2 regions of the Streptomyces sp. TAA204 genome follow, and region 1 is predicted to be linked to the other one. Evidence: riboswitches for the same ligand, from Rfam matches in the RefSeq annotation. Region 1 holds a riboswitch; the other holds the start of a gene.
The links. A riboswitch is a leader RNA that binds a small molecule or an ion and turns the genes downstream of it on or off. The one in region 1 is predicted to bind cobalamin.
Positions count from the first base shown of each region.

Region 2: linked by a shared signal. The riboswitch ahead of H343_RS0101315 (ABC transporter substrate-binding protein) and the one ahead of H343_RS0112555 (cobalamin biosynthesis protein) in region 1 are both predicted to bind cobalamin.

Region 1 is NZ_AUKW01000005.1:394,491-402,598, reverse strand. Features, by position in the region: gene H343_RS0112580 (hypothetical protein) at 1-26, opposite strand, end outside; gene H343_RS0112575 (alpha/beta hydrolase) at 298-1,500, opposite strand; gene H343_RS0112570 (class II aldolase/adducin family protein) at 1,622-2,263, opposite strand; gene H343_RS30320 (inorganic phosphate transporter) at 2,473-3,843, shown strand; gene H343_RS0112560 (hypothetical protein) at 3,972-4,184, shown strand; cobalamin riboswitch at 4,402-4,531, shown strand; gene H343_RS0112555 (cobalamin biosynthesis protein) at 4,701-5,681, shown strand; gene H343_RS30315 (cobyric acid synthase) at 5,678-7,495, shown strand; gene H343_RS30310 (putative cobaltochelatase) at 7,492-8,108, shown strand, end outside.
Region 2 is NZ_AUKW01000001.1:301,973-310,080, forward strand. Features, by position in the region: gene H343_RS0101295 (IucA/IucC family protein) at 1-1,086, shown strand, start outside; gene H343_RS0101300 (IucA/IucC family protein) at 1,093-2,835, shown strand; gene H343_RS0101305 (type III PLP-dependent enzyme) at 2,832-4,058, shown strand; gene H343_RS28205 (PepSY-associated TM helix domain-containing protein) at 4,034-5,479, opposite strand; cobalamin riboswitch at 5,725-5,909, shown strand; gene H343_RS0101315 (ABC transporter substrate-binding protein) at 6,000-7,490, shown strand; gene H343_RS0101320 (ABC transporter permease) at 7,508-8,108, shown strand, end outside.

The DNA.
Region 1 (8,108 bases):
GACGGGCGCGCGCGCCGGGCGGTCACCGTGCGCCGGGCAGCGGCGATGGGCCGCGTGGGGACGAGGCGGAGCGGGTTGTCTCGCGGGGTACGGGACGGCGTCACAGGGGCAGTCTTCACGGTCAGCGGCGCAAACCCCAAACGGGACCCCGGAATGGCCTACTCCGCTTGTTTGACGGGGAGTGAACCTCCGCCTTGCGAAAGGCAGTTGAGGAGCGAAAACGCCGCCCGGAAGGCCTTTCGCAGCGCCCGCCGGCCCGAGGAGGGCGAGGGGCGCCCGCGTGTCCGGTCATCCGGCTCACAGAAGGGGCCGCAGGAAATGCCGGAGCTTCTCCTCGTACTGGAGGGGGCCGGCGTTCCACATCGCGGCGTGCGGCGCGTCCGGCAGGCTGAAGAGGCTGACGAGGTCCTCGCGCGCCTCGGCGAACTCCCTGGAGGTCTGCCATGAGGCGACGGTGTCGTCCGGCCCGTGCAGCAGCAGAGCGGGAACGGTCAGGTCGGCCGGGTCCATCGCCCCGCCGAGCCGGTCCGCGTCGACGTGGGCGCGCCCCTGTGCTGCCCGTACGGCCAGCGGCAGGAGCGGGCGCGGGATGTGCCGGGCGGAGGCCAGGGAGCGCAGAGCGGCCGGCCAGTCCAGCACGGGCGAGTCCAGGACGAGTCCGCTGATCCTGCCCGCGGCACTGCCCTCGCCGGGGGCGGCTCCGGGGCGGAGCCGCAGTTCGTCGGCGGCCCGCAGGGCCATGGAGGCGCCGCTGGACCAGCCGTGCAGGACGACCCTCTCCGCCCCGTGCCGCACCGCGTAGCGCACGGCGGCCTCGACGTCGTGCCACTCGGTGTCCCCGAGGTGACGCACGCCGTCGGGGGGCGCGGGGGCGCCGGGGTCGCCGCGGTAGGACAGGCCGAGCACTGGGAGCTGCAGTCCGGCGTAGAGGGGAAGCAGGGGGAGGGCCTGCTCGGGGCCGGTCCCGAGGCCGTGCAGCGTGATGACCCACAGATCCCGCCGGCCGGGTACGAACCAGGCGGGCAGCGGCCCGAGTTCGCCCGGCACCTCGACGACGTCGCGGTCGGCCCCGACGGCGTCCCCCGGACCTCCCGTGCACACCTGCGGGGTGAGCCACACCTTGCTGCCGGGGACCGGCTCGCCGCGGGTGACCCGCTCCAGGCGGCGTACGACGGTGTCGGCTGTCACCGCCACCGGCTCCCGGCCGTCCGCCCCGGGCTCCAGGACCGGGCCGACAACGGCATGGCAGTCGCGTCCGGTGAGCCCGTAGGTGCCCGGGAGCAGCGAGGTGAGGGAGCGGGTGAGGGAGATGAAGCCGTCACCGGCCTCGTGCACGGTCAGCGCGGGGCCGCCGAATCCCGCCGGGAGCCTGCCGCGTGGTGAGGCTCCGGACCGGGCGGGCCGCAGCGCGGCGTCGGCGGCGTACCGTCCCGCGGCGACCGCTGCCGCTCCGACGCCCAGCACGGAGGTGGCGGCGACGGCCGCCGTACGCAGACGCATCCCGTCAGTGTCGGGCCTGGAGTGCGCCAGGGGCCAGTGGGCGGCGTCGGCCGGGTGATTTTCGTATCCCCGCCCGGCATCCGCCACCCGGGGCGCCCACGCGGACGGCCGTGGGCCGGGCTCACTCCGGCCGGGGCTGCCCGTAGCCACTCAGCTTCTCCGCCACACGGCGCAGTTCGGCCGGAGGGATCAGGCTGGGCTCGCGGCCGGGGAGGGAGGAGGCGGTGAGCCACAGGCGGCACATCCACTCCAGCTGCGCGGTCCGCTCGTACGCCTGGCCGAGGTCGTCGCCGTAGGCGACCGTGCCGTGGTTCTGGAGCAGGCAGGCGCTGCGGCCGTCGAGGGCGTCGAGCATGCGGGCGGCGAGTTCCTCGCTGCCGTAGGTGGCGTAGGGGGCGACCCGGACGGGGCCGCCCAGCGCGGCCGTCATGTAGTGGACGGCGGGGAGTTCGTCCACGAGGGCGGAGACGGCGGTGGCGTGCACGGCGTGGGTGTGCACGACGGCACGGGCGGCCGTGTGCCGGTAGACCGCGAGATGCACGGGGAGTTCGCTGGTGGGACGCAGACTTCCCGCGGTGCGGCGTCCTTCGAGGTCGACGGCGCACAGGTCGCCGGGCCCGAGCCGGTCGTAGGGGACGCCGCTCGGGGTGACGAGCACCGTGTCCCCCACGCGTACGGAGACGTTGCCCGAGGTGCCCACGACGAGCCCCTCGGCAGCCGTACGGCGGGCGGTGTCCACCAACTCCTGCCAGGCACTGTGCATCCGGCTCCCTCCGGGTGGCCGCGGCGGTCAGCTCACGCCGCGGGACGGCTTGCTGCGGGGGCTGAAGGGGGCGAGGTGACGGGGTGTGGTACCGCTCACAACAGACAGCGGGGAGCGACACGCCGAAGCCTGCCGCAGTTCACCTCCCGTTCACCCACCGTCCCTACGTTCAACGAGTCCTTGACCTTCGACTGATTGTGCCTGGGTGAATGGAACACATCACGCTTCTCATCGGGATCGTGATCGTCACGGCCTTGGTGTTCGACTTTACGAACGGCTTTCACGACACGGCCAACGCCATGGCCACCACCATCTCCACCGGGGCACTCAAGCCCAAGACCGCGGTGGCGATGTCGGCGGTCCTCAACTTGATCGGCGCGTTCCTGTCCGTGGAGGTCGCCAAGACCATCTCTTCGGGAATCATCAACGAAGGTTCCGGCATACAGCCTGAAGTGATCTTCGCCGGCCTGGTCGGTGCGATCCTGTGGAACCTGCTGACCTGGCTCGCCGGGCTCCCCTCCAGCTCCTCGCACGCTCTGATGGGCGGGCTGATGGGCGCCTCGATCGCCGCCGTCGGCTTCGGCTCGATCAACGGCGGAACCGTGGTGATGAAGGTGCTCATCCCCGCTCTCGCCGCTCCGCTCGTCGCCGGACTCGCCGCGCTCTTCGCGACGCGGCTGACGTACCGCGCCGCCCGCAACGCCGACGAGGAGCACACGGCCAAGGGCTACCGGGCAGGACAGATCACCTCCGCCGCGCTCGTCTCCCTCGCGCACGGCACCAACGACGCGCAGAAGACCATGGGCGTCATCACCCTGGCCCTGATCACCGGCGGCGTACTTGCACCCCAGGCGGACCCGCCCACCTGGGTGATCGTCTCCGCGGGCCTGGCCATCGCGCTGGGCACCTACCTCGGCGGCTGGCGGATCATCCGCACCATGGGCAGGGGCATCACCGACATCAGGCCTCCCCAGGGGTTCGCGGCACAGACCAGCGCCGCCGTCACGATCCTCGCCTCCTCCCACATCGGCTTCTCCCTCTCCACCACGCACGTGTGCTCCGGCGCCATCATGGGCTCCGGCGTCGGCCGCAAGGGCGGCGTAGTGCGCTGGTCGACGGCGGCGCGGATGGTCATGGGCTGGGGCCTGACGCTCCCGGCCGCCGGACTGATCGCCGCCGGTGCGGCCGTACTGGCCCAGCAGGGCGACTGGGGCGTCGCCACGGTCGCGGTGCTCGCGGTGGTCATCAGCGGCGGTATCTGGCTCGCCTCGCGCAGCCAGCCCGTCGACCACACGAACGTCAACGACGCGCCGCCCATCGCCGCGGACGAGCCGGCGCAGAAGGACACCGGGGTCGTGGACGCGGCGATGCAGGCACTCGCACCGCCGCCCACCGCCGCCGCGCACAATGCGGCAGTACGGGACCAGATGGACGACGCGGGGAATGCGGCCGAGCCCGTCATCCCCTCCGCTGTGCAGGAGGCCGAACCGGACGGTCCGGCGGCGGTCGCCGCTCCCGGGGAGCGCTCCGGGAGCCACACCGAGTCCGAACGGCAGTGGGCGGGCTCCAGCCTCGGCTAGCGCCCCGGGGCGGGTCCGCACGGCCCGGACGGTGCACCGACCGTGCACCGTCCGGACAGCGGCCGGACAGCGGCCGCGGAGCAGACAGACCGGAACCGACAAGACCGGACAGCAGACAGGGAAGCGCTATGGAAATCGACTGGGCAGCGCTCGGCCAGGTATTCGGCATCAGCCTCGTGGCGACGGTCGGACTGGTCGGCGTGTTCACGCTCGGCATCGTCGGCACCTCCGCCGGCCGTACGGGCGGACCGTCGGTGCTCGCCCGCACGGGCGCGTACGCCTGCTTCACGCTGTGCGCCGCGGCAGTGGCCTACGGCATCTACATCATCACCGCGGGCTGAACGCCGCCGCGGCGGCCTCCTCACCCGGCGCGCACGTGCGCCCCGAAGGGGTACGGGACACTCCCGTACCCCTTCCGTGTCGCCGAGCGCGTCACTCCCAACTGATGGGCCGCCCCTGCTCCGTGTGCCTGCTCACACTCTCCCGCCGCAGGTCAGCGGCGAGTTGACGCCCCTCCCCGTACGTGGTGGACTGCCCGTTGCCCAACGGCGGCTGGAGAGGAAGCCGGTGCGAATCCGGCGCGGTCCCGCCACTGTCACCGGGGAGCGCACTCCCACCACTGGCCACGGCCCACCCGATCGACGGGCTGGAAGGCCGGGGGGCGCTGCGATCCGGGAGCCAGGAGACTCTCGCCGCCGGTACGTCGAGCCAGGGCGAGGACCCTGAGTGAGGACTCCGCCATGCGTGGCTTCCCGGCCGCATCCCCGTCCCCGTCCCCGTACGCTCACGGGCGGGCACCCGCGCCGCCGTGTCAGGCGGGCGCACCGTGTCTCCGAGGCATGACGGCCCGCTGACGGATGCGGGCTCAGCACGCCTACTCCTACGCCTTCGGCGCCGCCCTCGGTCATCTGGGTGACCTCCTGCTGGGAGACCCGCGACGCGGACATCCCGTCGCCGCCTTCGGACGGGCCGCCGCCGCGGCGGAGCGCGCCCTGTGGCGGGACCACCGTGCGGCGGGCGCGGCGTACACCGCGCTGTGCGTGGCGGGTGCGGCCGCAGCAACGGCTGCCCTCTCCCGAGCGGTGCGGGGCGCCGGCGGCGCGGCGGCGGGCACGGCGTTCACAGGGGCGGTGACCTGGACCGTGCTGGGCGGCAGCGGACTGGGCCGCGAGGCACTGGCCGTCGGCGCGGCCCTGCACCGGGGCGATGTGGACGGCGCACGACGGCTGTTGCCGCATCTGTGCGGCCGTGACCCGCAGACGCTGGACGCGGAGGGCATCGCGCGGGCCGTCGTGGAGTCGGTCGCGGAGAACACCTCCGACGCCGTGGTCGGCGCCCTGGTGTGGGGTGCCGCAGCCGGAGCGCCCGGCGCGGCGGCCTTCCGCGCGGTGAACACCCTCGACGCGATGGTCGGTCACCGCTCCCCGCGCCACCGGCACTTCGGATGGGCGGCGGCGAGGCTGGACGACCTGGCCGGGTGGCCGGGTTCGAGGCTGACCGCGCTGCTCGCCGCTCTGGCGGGCCCGTGTCCGGGCGGAGCCCTGCGCGCCTGGCGGGCCGACGCCGGCGGGCATCCCAGTCCCAACGCCGGTCCGGTCGAGGCGTCCTTCGCGGGGGCGCTGGGTGTACGGCTGGGCGGCGTCCTCAGCTACGGGGGGCGTACGGAGCACCGGCCGGTGCTCAACTCCCCCGGGCGCACCGTGCGGTGTGCGGACATCGCGCGGGCCGTGCGCCTCTCGCGGAGAGTCGGCCTGCTCGCACAGCTGACGACCACCGCCGCCGGCGTCGCCGGACGGCTCGCTGTGGCCCGCGTGCGGGCCGGAAGGGGGAGGCGATGACCGGGGACGCGACGGACGGGCGGCGCGGCGGTACCGGCCTCGGAGGAGGGCTGCTCGTGGCGGGCACCACCTCGGACGCGGGCAAGACCGTCGTGACGGCCGGTATCTGCCGCTGGCTGGCGCGCAAAGGGCTCAAGGTCGCGCCCTTCAAGGCCCAGAACATGTCGCTGAATTCGTTCGTGACGCGGGAGGGCGCCGAGATCGGCCGCGCACAGGCGATGCAGGCGGCCGCCGCGCGCACCGAGCCGACCGCGCTGATGAACCCGGTGCTGCTCAAGCCGGGCGGCGACCGCAGCAGCCAGGTGGTGCTGATGGGCAGGGCGGTCGGTGAACTGAGCGCCCGCGGCTACCACTCGGGGCGGCAGGAGCAGCTTCTCGGCACGGTCACCGACTGCCTGACGCGGCTGCGGCGCACACACGACGCGGTGATCTGCGAAGGGGCGGGCAGCCCCGCCGAGATCAATCTGCGGCACACCGACATCGTCAACATGGGCCTGGCGCGCAGCGCGCGGCTGCCGGTGGTGGTCGTCGGCGACATCGACCGCGGAGGCGTCTTCGCTTCCCTCTTCGGCACGACTGCGCTGCTGTCCGCCGGGGACCAGTCACTCCTCGCGGGCTACGTGGTGAACAAGTTCCGTGGTGACGTGACGCTTCTGGAGCCCGGCCTGGAGATGCTCCGGGGCCTGACGGGCAGGCCCGTACTGGGCGTGCTGCCCTTCCGGCACGGCCTGGGCATCGACGAGGAGGACGGGCTGCGGGTGTCCGCGTACTCCTTCGCGGGGCACTCGGCGGGCGGCGCCGGCGAGCACCCGGCGGCGCCCCACGGCACCGACGTCCTGCGGGTCGCGGTCGTGCCCGTGCCGCTGATGTCGAACTTCACGGACGTCGACGCGCTCGCGGCCGAGCCGGGCGTCGTCGTCCGCTTCACCGACCGTCCCGAGGAGTTGGCCGACGCCGACCTGGTGGTGCTGCCGGGCACCCGCGGAACCGTGCGGGCGCTGCGGTGGCTGCGCGAGCGTGGCATCGCGGAGGCGGTGCGGCGGCGGGCGGCCGAGGAGCGGCCCGTGCTGGGTATCTGCGGCGGGTACCAGATGCTCTCGCAGCGGATCGAGGACGACGTCGAGTCGCGCGCGGGCACGGTCGAGGGGCTGGGGCTGCTGCCCGTGCGGGTCCGCTTCGCCGAGGAGAAGACCCTTGCGCGGCCGGCGGGTTCGGCGCTGGGCGAGTACGCGGAGGGCTACGAGATCCACCACGGGGTCGCCGAAGTGCTGGGCGGGGAAGCCGTCTTCACCGGTGCGGACGGAGAGGGCGTGGACGGCTGCAGGTCGGGGCCGGTGTGGGGGACGCACTGGCACGGTGCGCTGGAGAGCGACGGCTTCCGGCGGGCCTTTCTGCGCCGGGTGGCGGCCGACGCCGGACGCACCGGGTTCGTGCCGGCGCCCGGCACCGGTTTCGCCGCGCTGCGGGAGGAGCAGCTGGACCGTCTCGGAGACCTCGTCGAGGAACACGCCGACACCGACGCGCTGTTGCGGCTGATCGAGTCGGGCCCTCCCGCCGGTCTGCCGTTCGTCGCGCCCGGAGCGCCCCGAACACCCGGACCGTCCGGCCCCTCCGATCCAGCCGGCCCGTCCGATCCAGCCGGGCCGTCCGGGACGCCCGGGCCCCCCGAGCCGACCGCACAGTCCGCACCGTCCGCACGGACCGAACCGCCGGGAGCGCCCGCGACCGCCGGAGCACAGGACGCACGACCGCTGCCGGCCACCGGCCGGACGACACCGGAAGTTCCGGAAGCCGACACGTCAGGAGCAGCATGAGCACCGCACGGAGCCCCTACCCCTTCTCCGCGATCGTGGGCATGTCCGACCTGCGGCTGGCGCTGCTGCTCAACGCGGTCTCGCCCGCGGTGGGCGGTGTCCTCGTACGCGGGGAGAAGGGCACCGCCAAGTCGACGGCCGTCCGGGCGCTGGCGGCGCTGATGCCCCCCGTGGAGGTCGTGCACGGCTGCCGCTTCTCCTGCGACCCGGCCGCCCCGGACCCCGACTGCCCCGACGGGCCGCACGAGACGGGCGGCGGCCGCGTACGGCCCGCCGCCATGGTCGAACTGCCCGTCGGCGCCTCGGAGGACCGGCTGGTGGGAGCGCTCGACATCGAACGGGCGCTGGCGGAGGGCGTGAAGGCGTACCAGCCCGGTCTGCTGGCCGACGCCCACCGCGGGGTGCTGTACGTGGACGAGGTCAACCTGCTCCACGACCATCTCGTCGACCTGCTGCTCGACGCCGCCGCCATGGGCGCCTCCTACGTGGAGCGCGAGGGCGTCTCCGTCCGGCACGCGGCACGGTTCCTGCTCGTCGGCACGATGAACCCCGAAGAGGGCGAACTGCGGCCCCAGTTGCTGGACCGGTTCGGCCTGACCGTCGAGGTGACCGC
Region 2 (8,108 bases), on a different contig from region 1:
GCGTGGCGGGGAACCCACATGCTGCTGCCCGTCCACCCGCTCACCGCCGGACCGGCGCTGACGGCGGCTCTGGAGACCGCCGGCCTGAACGGGCGGGCGGCGCTGCTGGAGGAGCCGTATCTGGACGCCGTACCGACCCTGTCGATGCGGACCGTCGCCCTGGCCGGCCACCCCGGCACCCACCTCAAACTGCCCCTGCCCACATCCACGCTGGGCCTGCTGAACCGGCGCTCGATACGGCCGGGCACGCTGCGCGACGGGGCCGCCTGCCAGAGGCTGCTGGAGCGGGTGATCGAGCGCGAGCCACGGTTCCGCCACCGGGTGCTGCTCGCCGACGAGACCTTCCACGCCTCGGCCGGGCACGAGCTGACCAGCGTGCTCGTCCGTCGTCAGCCGCCGGGCCTGGACGACTGCGTCGTCGTCCCCCTGGCCGCGCTGGCGGCCACCGCTCCGGACGGCCGCCCGGTGATCCGCTCGCTGGCCGACCGCTTCCACGGCGGAGAGATCACCGCCCTCCTCGACGGTCTTCTGACGCTGCTGCTGGACTGGCAGACCACGCTCTTCGGCTACGGGATCGCCCTGGAGTCCCACCAGCAGAACGTCTCCCTCGTGCTGGGAGGCCACGACGGCCCCGCCCCTCGTCTGCTGCTCAAGGACAACGACGGGCCGCGTATCAACACCGTCCGTCTGCACCGGGCGCTCGGCGGACCGGACGCCGAGAGCCTCGGCTTCGACGATCCGCGCATCCGCGTCGCCGAGGACGGCCCGGTCGCCGACCTGTTCACCACCGTCACCGTGCACCTGTGCGCGGGCGCGTGGGCGTTCATCCTCGGCAGGGACGGCTCCACGGCACGCGCGTCGCTGACCGGGCTGGTGCGCAGGCGGCTGGAGGAAGCAGTGGACCGGCTCGCCGTCCGGCACCCCGCGGCTGCCGACGTGCTGCGCGCCCATGTGCTGCGGGCGCCCGAACTGCCCGTCAAAGCGATGGTGACGGCCGGGACTCTGCTGACGAAAGCCCGCTCCGGCGCCGCCGACGTCAACAAGCACTACACCACCGGCCCCAACTACCTGTTGCGGAAGGCTTGACCACCCATGCCCGGCACCACCACGGCCCATCCGCACTCCCCCGTCCCCGTGGCGTCGCCGACCGCCGACGAAGCGGTCGCCCACACCCTCCTCAACTGCGTGCTGCGTGAGGTCACGGACGAGGAGACCCGCCGCGTCACGAACGGCCGCCTCCTTCTGCGGCTGCCGCTCTCAGGTGTCGAACTGCGGGTGGCCCTGCGGCGGACGTCCCTGATCGGTGCCCACCGCTTCACCGGCCCCGTCGACGAACACACCCCCGAGTGCGGCTGGACGCGGATCGACTGGCGCCGGCTCGCCACCCGCGTGCACGCCGAGCTCTCCCTGCGCACCGGCACCCGCAACGACGAGTTCCTCGGACAGGTCGCGGCCAGCCACCGGGCCGTCAGCAGCGCGCTGCGCCGCCCCCGTCCCCCGCACCGCGGCCTCCCCGGCGGCCCGCTCGACACCTGCCTCGACGCCTACCTCGACAGCGAGCAGTCCCTCCTGCTCGGCCACCGGTTCCACCCCACCCCCAAAGCGCACGGTGCGGACTCCGCGACCTGGGCGGCGTACGCGCCCGAGGAAGGCGCCCGTTTCCCGCTGCGGCTGCTCGCCGTGCGTGAGGACCTGATCGCCGAGGACTCCTCGGAATATGACGCGCTCGCGGCGCTGGACAGGCTCGGCGAGGCCCCCGCCGGTTTCCGGCTGCTGCCCGCGCACCCCTGGCAGTTCCAGCTGCTGCACCGGCACACCGCCTTCGCCGCCCTGCTCTCGCGGGGCGCGGTGCACGACCTGGGCACCTCCGACGCCGCGGTCACCCCGACCGCCTCGGTCCGCACCGTGTACGACGGCACGACGTTCCTGAAGTTCAGCCTCGACGTGCGCATCACCAACTGCCTGCGCAAGAACGCACACTACGAACTCACCGGAGCGGTGGCCCTCACCCGGCTGCTGCGGCCCGTGCTCGAGGATCTGACCGTGCGCCACCCCGGCGCGGCGGTGCTCCGCGAGCCCGCGTACCGCAGCCTCGCGGTGCGCGGCCCCGACGGCCGCACGGACCGGACGCTGCTGGAGGGCTTCGGAGTGATCGTCCGGGAAGGTCTCGGACCTTACGTCCCCGTCGGAACCACACCGCTGCTGGCGGCCGCCCTCGCGGACGAATACCCCACCGGTCCGGGACGGGTCGCCGCCCTGCTGGACGGCGCGGGTCCGTCCGCCGCCGCCGCGTGGTGGGGCAGCTACGTGGACCTCATCGTTCCGCCGGTGCTGTCCGCCTTCTTCCTGCACGGGCTGATCCTCGAACCGCACCTGCAGAACGTCGTGGTCTGCGTCGACGGGGACGGCGCACCGGTGCGGGTGGTCTTCCGCGACCTCGAGGGCACCAAGCTGGTGTCCGGAACGCACCGCGACGCTCTGTCCGGGCTGCCCGGAGAGGTCGCCCGTTCCCTCACCTACGACATCCGCCGCGGCTGGGACCGCGTCGTCTACTGCCTGCTCGTCAACCATCTCTCCGAGATGCTGTCGGCCGTCGCCGACCTGCACCCCGGTACGGAGCCGGCACTGTGGCGACGCGTCCGCCACACGCTCGCCCGGTGCGCCGGAAACCTGGGCGACCCACCGCCGCTGCGGGCACTGCTCGCCGGGGAGGCGCTGCCCGCCAAGGCCAACCTCCTCACGCGCTGGCAACGCGTGCCGGACCGGGAAGCCGACTACGTCCGGCTGCCTTCCCCGCTGACCCACCCGGCCGTGACGAACGGAGCTGTCGGTTGAACCTGCTCACCCGGGCCGTGCGGGAGACCGCACTCGCCCTCGGCCCCCACGAACTGCCCTGCTACATCTACGATCTCGACGCGCTGCGGCAACACGCCGCCACCGTCCGCGCGGCCCTTCCCGAGTCCGTGGAGCTGTACTACGCGGCCAAGGCCAACCCGGACACGGAGATCCTGCGGACGCTGGCGCCGTTCACGGATGGATTCGAGGTCTCCTCCGGCGGGGAACTCGCCCACGCAGCCGCTACTGTTCACGGTCAGCCTCTCGCCTTCGGCGGCCCCGGCAAGACACCCGAGGAGATCGCGGCAGCCCTCACCGCCGGCGTGCGGCGCTTCCACGTCGAGAGCCTTCACGAACTGCGGCTGCTGGCCCGGCTGGCTTCCCGTCACCACCGGGAGCCTGCGGCGACGCCCCGTGTCCTGCTGCGCTTCAACCCGCCCCTCTCCGCGGACGCCCTGGCCGGCAGCGCACTGGCCATGGGAGGCCGGCCCACGCCCTTCGGGATGAACACGGCCGAAGTGGCCGAAGCCATGGGGATGTTCGCCCGTCACGAGCTGCAAGGACTCGAACTGGCAGGTCTGCACGCCCACTTGGCGAGCGGTCTGGGTGCCGGCGCCCAACTCGCGCTCACCGGGGAGGTCGCCGCCGGGGCCACGGAACTCGCCGCCCGGTGCGGCGTCCGGCTGCGCGAACTCACGGTCGGCGGCGGCATGGCCGTCGACTACTCCCGCCCGGCGTCGCGCTTCGACTGGCCCTCCTTCGGGGCCGGGCTGGCCCGACTCGCAGAGCGGCATCCCGGACCCGTACTGCGGATCGAGCCGGGGCGTGCGCTGACGGCGTACTGCGGCTGGTACGCGACGGAGGTGCTGGACGTGAAGAGCAGCCACGGCGAGGAGTTCGCCGTCGTCCGCGGCGGCACCCACCATCTGCGCACGCCGGCGGCCAAGGGGCACGACCAGCCGGCCGAGGTCCTCCCGGTGGAGCGCTGGCCCCATCCTCTGCCCCGTCCGGCCGCGCGGGGCGGCCACGTCAGCTTCACCGGGCAGTTGTGCACCCCCAAGGACGTCCTGGCCCGCGGCGTGCCGGCACCGGGACTCCGGGCGGGCGACAGGGTCGTCTTCGCACTGGCGGGCGCATACGCGTGGAACATCTCCCACCACGACTTCCTGATGCACCCCCGCCCCGGATGCCGCTACCTTCACCCGCCCGAGCCGGCGCTCTGAGCGCGAGGACGGCCGTCCGGCTCTTGGTTCCGGCGAATCCGGCCCGTCACGAGATCCACGACGAGGAACAGCAGCAGCGGTATGCCGAACCATGGCAGCCAGTACCCGACCAGCGCCGTCACCACAGCCCCCGGAGCCAGCACCTTCCCGGGGATGCGCCGCCACGCGCCGCGCGCCGGAGCGCGTCCCGGCCGCGGCAGCCACCCGGTCGGGGCGTCACCGCGCGTGGGGCGGCGCAGCCACCACATCCGGTATCCCCAGAAGATCATTCCGATCAGCGCAAGGGCGAGAAGGGCCAGCACGATCTGGTTGACCAGGCCGAACAGCAGGCCCATGTGCGCGTCCACGCCCCAGCGCGACAGCTTCGCCAGCAGGGGGTAGTCGTCGAAACGGAGGGTCGCGGTGATCTCTCCGGAGTCCGGTGCGACCGCGACGGAGTCCTGCCGCTCGGGCCAGGAACGGGTGTTCTCCTTCACGACGTACGCACTGCCGCTGTCGGCGGGGGGCGTGATGTCCAGGACGCCTCCGAGTCCGGCCTCCCTCGCCTCGCGGACGGCTCCGTCGAAGCCGATGTCCCGGCCGTCCGGCTTCCCCGGTCCGTCAGTGTGCGAAACGGTGGCGGCGACCTCCGGCGTGGGACTGTTCAACTGCTCCCGCAACTGAGTGATGTTGGCCCCCGCGTAGGCGGACCACGTCAGCCCCGTGGCGGACAGGCCCAACAGGCCCGCGGCCGCCCACAGCCCGACCGCGCCGTGCCAGGACCTCACCCGCCGGCGCCCGGGAGGAGCCGACTGCTCCGGCAGCAAGGTGCGGCGCAGCCTGCGGCGCGAGCGACGAAGCCCGACCCACAGCACCAGTCCCCCGGCGACCTCCACCCACAGCCAACTCGCCGCGATCTCACTGTAGTTGCGACCGAACTCGCCCAGGTGCAGGTTGCGGTGCAAATCGTCGAACCACGCCCGGACCGGCAGCCACTGGCCGAAGGTCTCCAGCGTGCCCAGCACCGAGTGGTCGTACGGGTCGACGAAGGCTGTCCGCGTGTACCCCTCCTTCAGCCCCGGCTCCTCGAAAACGACACGGGTGCTGTCCTCGCGGCCGGGCCCGGTCGTCACCGAGACCAGGGAGCCGTCCGGCGCAGCCTTCTTCGCCGCCGCCACCTGAACCGCCAGCGAGTCCGGCTCGCCCCGGGGGCTCACCTTCAACTCGTCCTGGTAGAGCGTCTTCTCCACCTGAGGCATCGCCGTATAGAAGAGACCGGTCACGGCCGCGACGAGCAGGAACGGCGCGATGAAGACGCCGGCGTAGAAGTGCAGGCGCAGCAGCAGCGCCCGTGTTCCGGACCGCGTGTCCGCCGTCCCGGACGCCGGAGTCCCGGAGGGTGGCTCCTCCAACTGCGTCGTGGCCGCCGTCGTGTTCGCCATGGTGTTCCTCTCCGTGCTCCCATCGGTCCCCACTCGTGGGGTGCCGGCAGGTAGTCGGGCTGAGAGAGGGCGGAGTTCCAACCGGGCGACATGCGGCAGCATGACGTACGTCACATCCGACGAACGCGGCCCCGTTACCGGGCGCCGTCCCGGCCTTGCCGTCAGCCGGTTCGTGACGGTGCCCACGGCGGGCGTGTTCGCGGAAGACGCCGCGTGCACCCATGCCACCGGCCGGTGCGTACTTGTCCTGAGCCACAATGGCGGGGCAGGGCGACGGGGATCAGGAAGCCGGTGTGATTCCGGCACGGTCCCGCCACTGTGACCGGGGAGCGGACCCCAGCAAGGCCACGGCCTGTGGTTGCACGGGCTGGAAGGCAGGGGCGAGCGGTGATCCGGGAGTCAGGAGACTGACCCGTCGCCGTCCACCGACTGGGGCGAGGACACCCCGGGAAGGATCGCGATGCCGAGTCGTGCCGAGATACGCGCAGCCAGTGGCCCAGCACCGAGCAGGCGCACCGTGATGACAAGCGCCGGAGCAGTGGCGGCCGCGGGGCTGCTCACCGGCTGCCCGCCGGAGGACGGTGGGAAGTCCGGCCGCTTCCGTGCCGCGTTCACCGCCGGCGGCTCGCAGGAGACGCTCGATCCGCACGTCGCGCCGAACTTCGTCGATCAGGCGCGTGCGAAGGCGCTGTTCGACACGCTCGCCACGTACGACGACGACATGTCGGTGCGGGCACGCCTCGCGGAGTCGTGGGAGAGCGACTCATCGGGCCGGCGCTGGCACATACGCCTCCGCAAGGCCTCCTTCCACGACGGCGAACCGGTGACGGCGAAGGACGTGCTCTACAGCTACCGCCGCGCCGCGGACCCGGGAACCGGTTCACCGTCCCAACAGCTGCTGTCCGCCATCGACTTCGACGACAGCCGCGCCACCGGCACCCGCGAGGTGACACTGGTCCTGAAGCGTCCGGACTTCGAGTTCCCCACCGCGTTCGCCGGGCCCGGCACGGAGATCATCCCGGCGGGCACCACCAGCTTCCGCCGGCCTGTGGGTTCGGGACCCTTCCGCTATGCCGGGTTCAGGCCCGGAGGCATAGCGCACTTCGTGCGGTGGAAGGGGCACTGGGCCGGACCTCCCCGGATCAACGACCTGGAGATCGTCCCCGTCAACGAGGAGTCGGCGCGCGTGAACGCGCTGCTGTCCGGACAGGTGCAGTACGCGGCCGACATCTCCGGGGCTTTCATCGACCGCCTCGAACGGACCGACGGTGTGCGCGTGTTGACGTCCCGGCAGGCCACTGCTCAACAGGTGCTGCTGCGTACCGGCCGTGCCCCCTTCGACGACCCGAAGCTCGTGGAGGCACTGCTGCTGGGCGTCGACAGGGAGGCGCTGGTTCGGGTGGCGCTGGCGGGCCGGGGCACCGCAGGCAACGACCTGTTCGGCAAGGGCCTGCGGGGCTACCCGCCGGAACTGCCCCAGCGTGAGCGGGATGTGGAGCGCGCGAAGGGCCTGGTGCGCGAGGCCGGTGCCAAGGGGCTCTCCTTCACGCTGGAGACCAGCACGGTCGACGCCTCGTGGGATTCGGCCTCCACCCTCATCGCGCGACAACTGGAGGACATCGGCCTGCACGTCACGCCCCGCAAGCGTGCCTCCACGACCTACTTCAGCGAGATCAAGGAGAAGGGGGTCGCTGCCCTCAACACGACCTCCACGCTGCCCGTTTCGGACTTCCTCCAGCAGCGGATGCGCAGCGGCGCCGCCCGGAACCTCACCGGATTCGATTCCGGGCGTTTCGACGAGCTGATGGACCGTGCGCGCTCCACGCGGGACGAGAAGGAACGGCTGGGGCTCCTGCACCGGGCGCAGCGCATCGCGCATGACGACTCCGGCATGCTCGTGTGGGGGTTCTCGGACGCGCACGACGGAGTCTCCGCGTCGGTCAAGGGCTTGCGTTCGGCCGTCCCGAACTCCCATTTCTGGGCCCGTTTCGACGACGTCGAACTGGGCTGACGTTGCACCGGTATGCCGTGCGCAGGAGCGCGCTGGCTCTCGGGCAGTGCTTCTTCGCGCTCGTGGTGGTCTTCGCGCTGGATTCCCTGGTGCCCGGTGACACGGCCGACGTGCTCCAGGGGGATCACGGAAGCCCGCAGCAGGCGGCGGCGCTGCGGGAGCGGCTCGGCCTGGACGAGCCGGCGTGGCAGCGGTTCTGGCACTGGCTCGGCTCGCTGCTCGCGGGTGATCCGGGCCGTTCGCTGGTGACGGGCCTTCCGGTGGGGGACGAGATCGGACGGCGTCTTTCGGTCTCGGTCGTACTCGCCCTGCCGGCCCTCGCGCTGGTGACGGTCCTGGCGCCGCTGCTGGGCGTCATCTCGGGGCTGCGGGAGGGCACCCGTCTGGACCGGGCTCTCAACACGGCGACGCTGCTGCTGCATTCCGTACCGGAGTTCGTCCTGGCGATGCTGCTGATCGCCTCGCTGTCCGTGGCCGCGGGTCTGCTGCCCGCGACTGCCGCCGGCCTTGACGGGGTGGGCCTGCTGGCACAGCCGAGTGTGCTGGTACTGCCCGTGCTCGTGCTGACCGCCCGCCAACTGTGTGATCTGGCACGGCAGATACGCGTCGGCGTCGCCG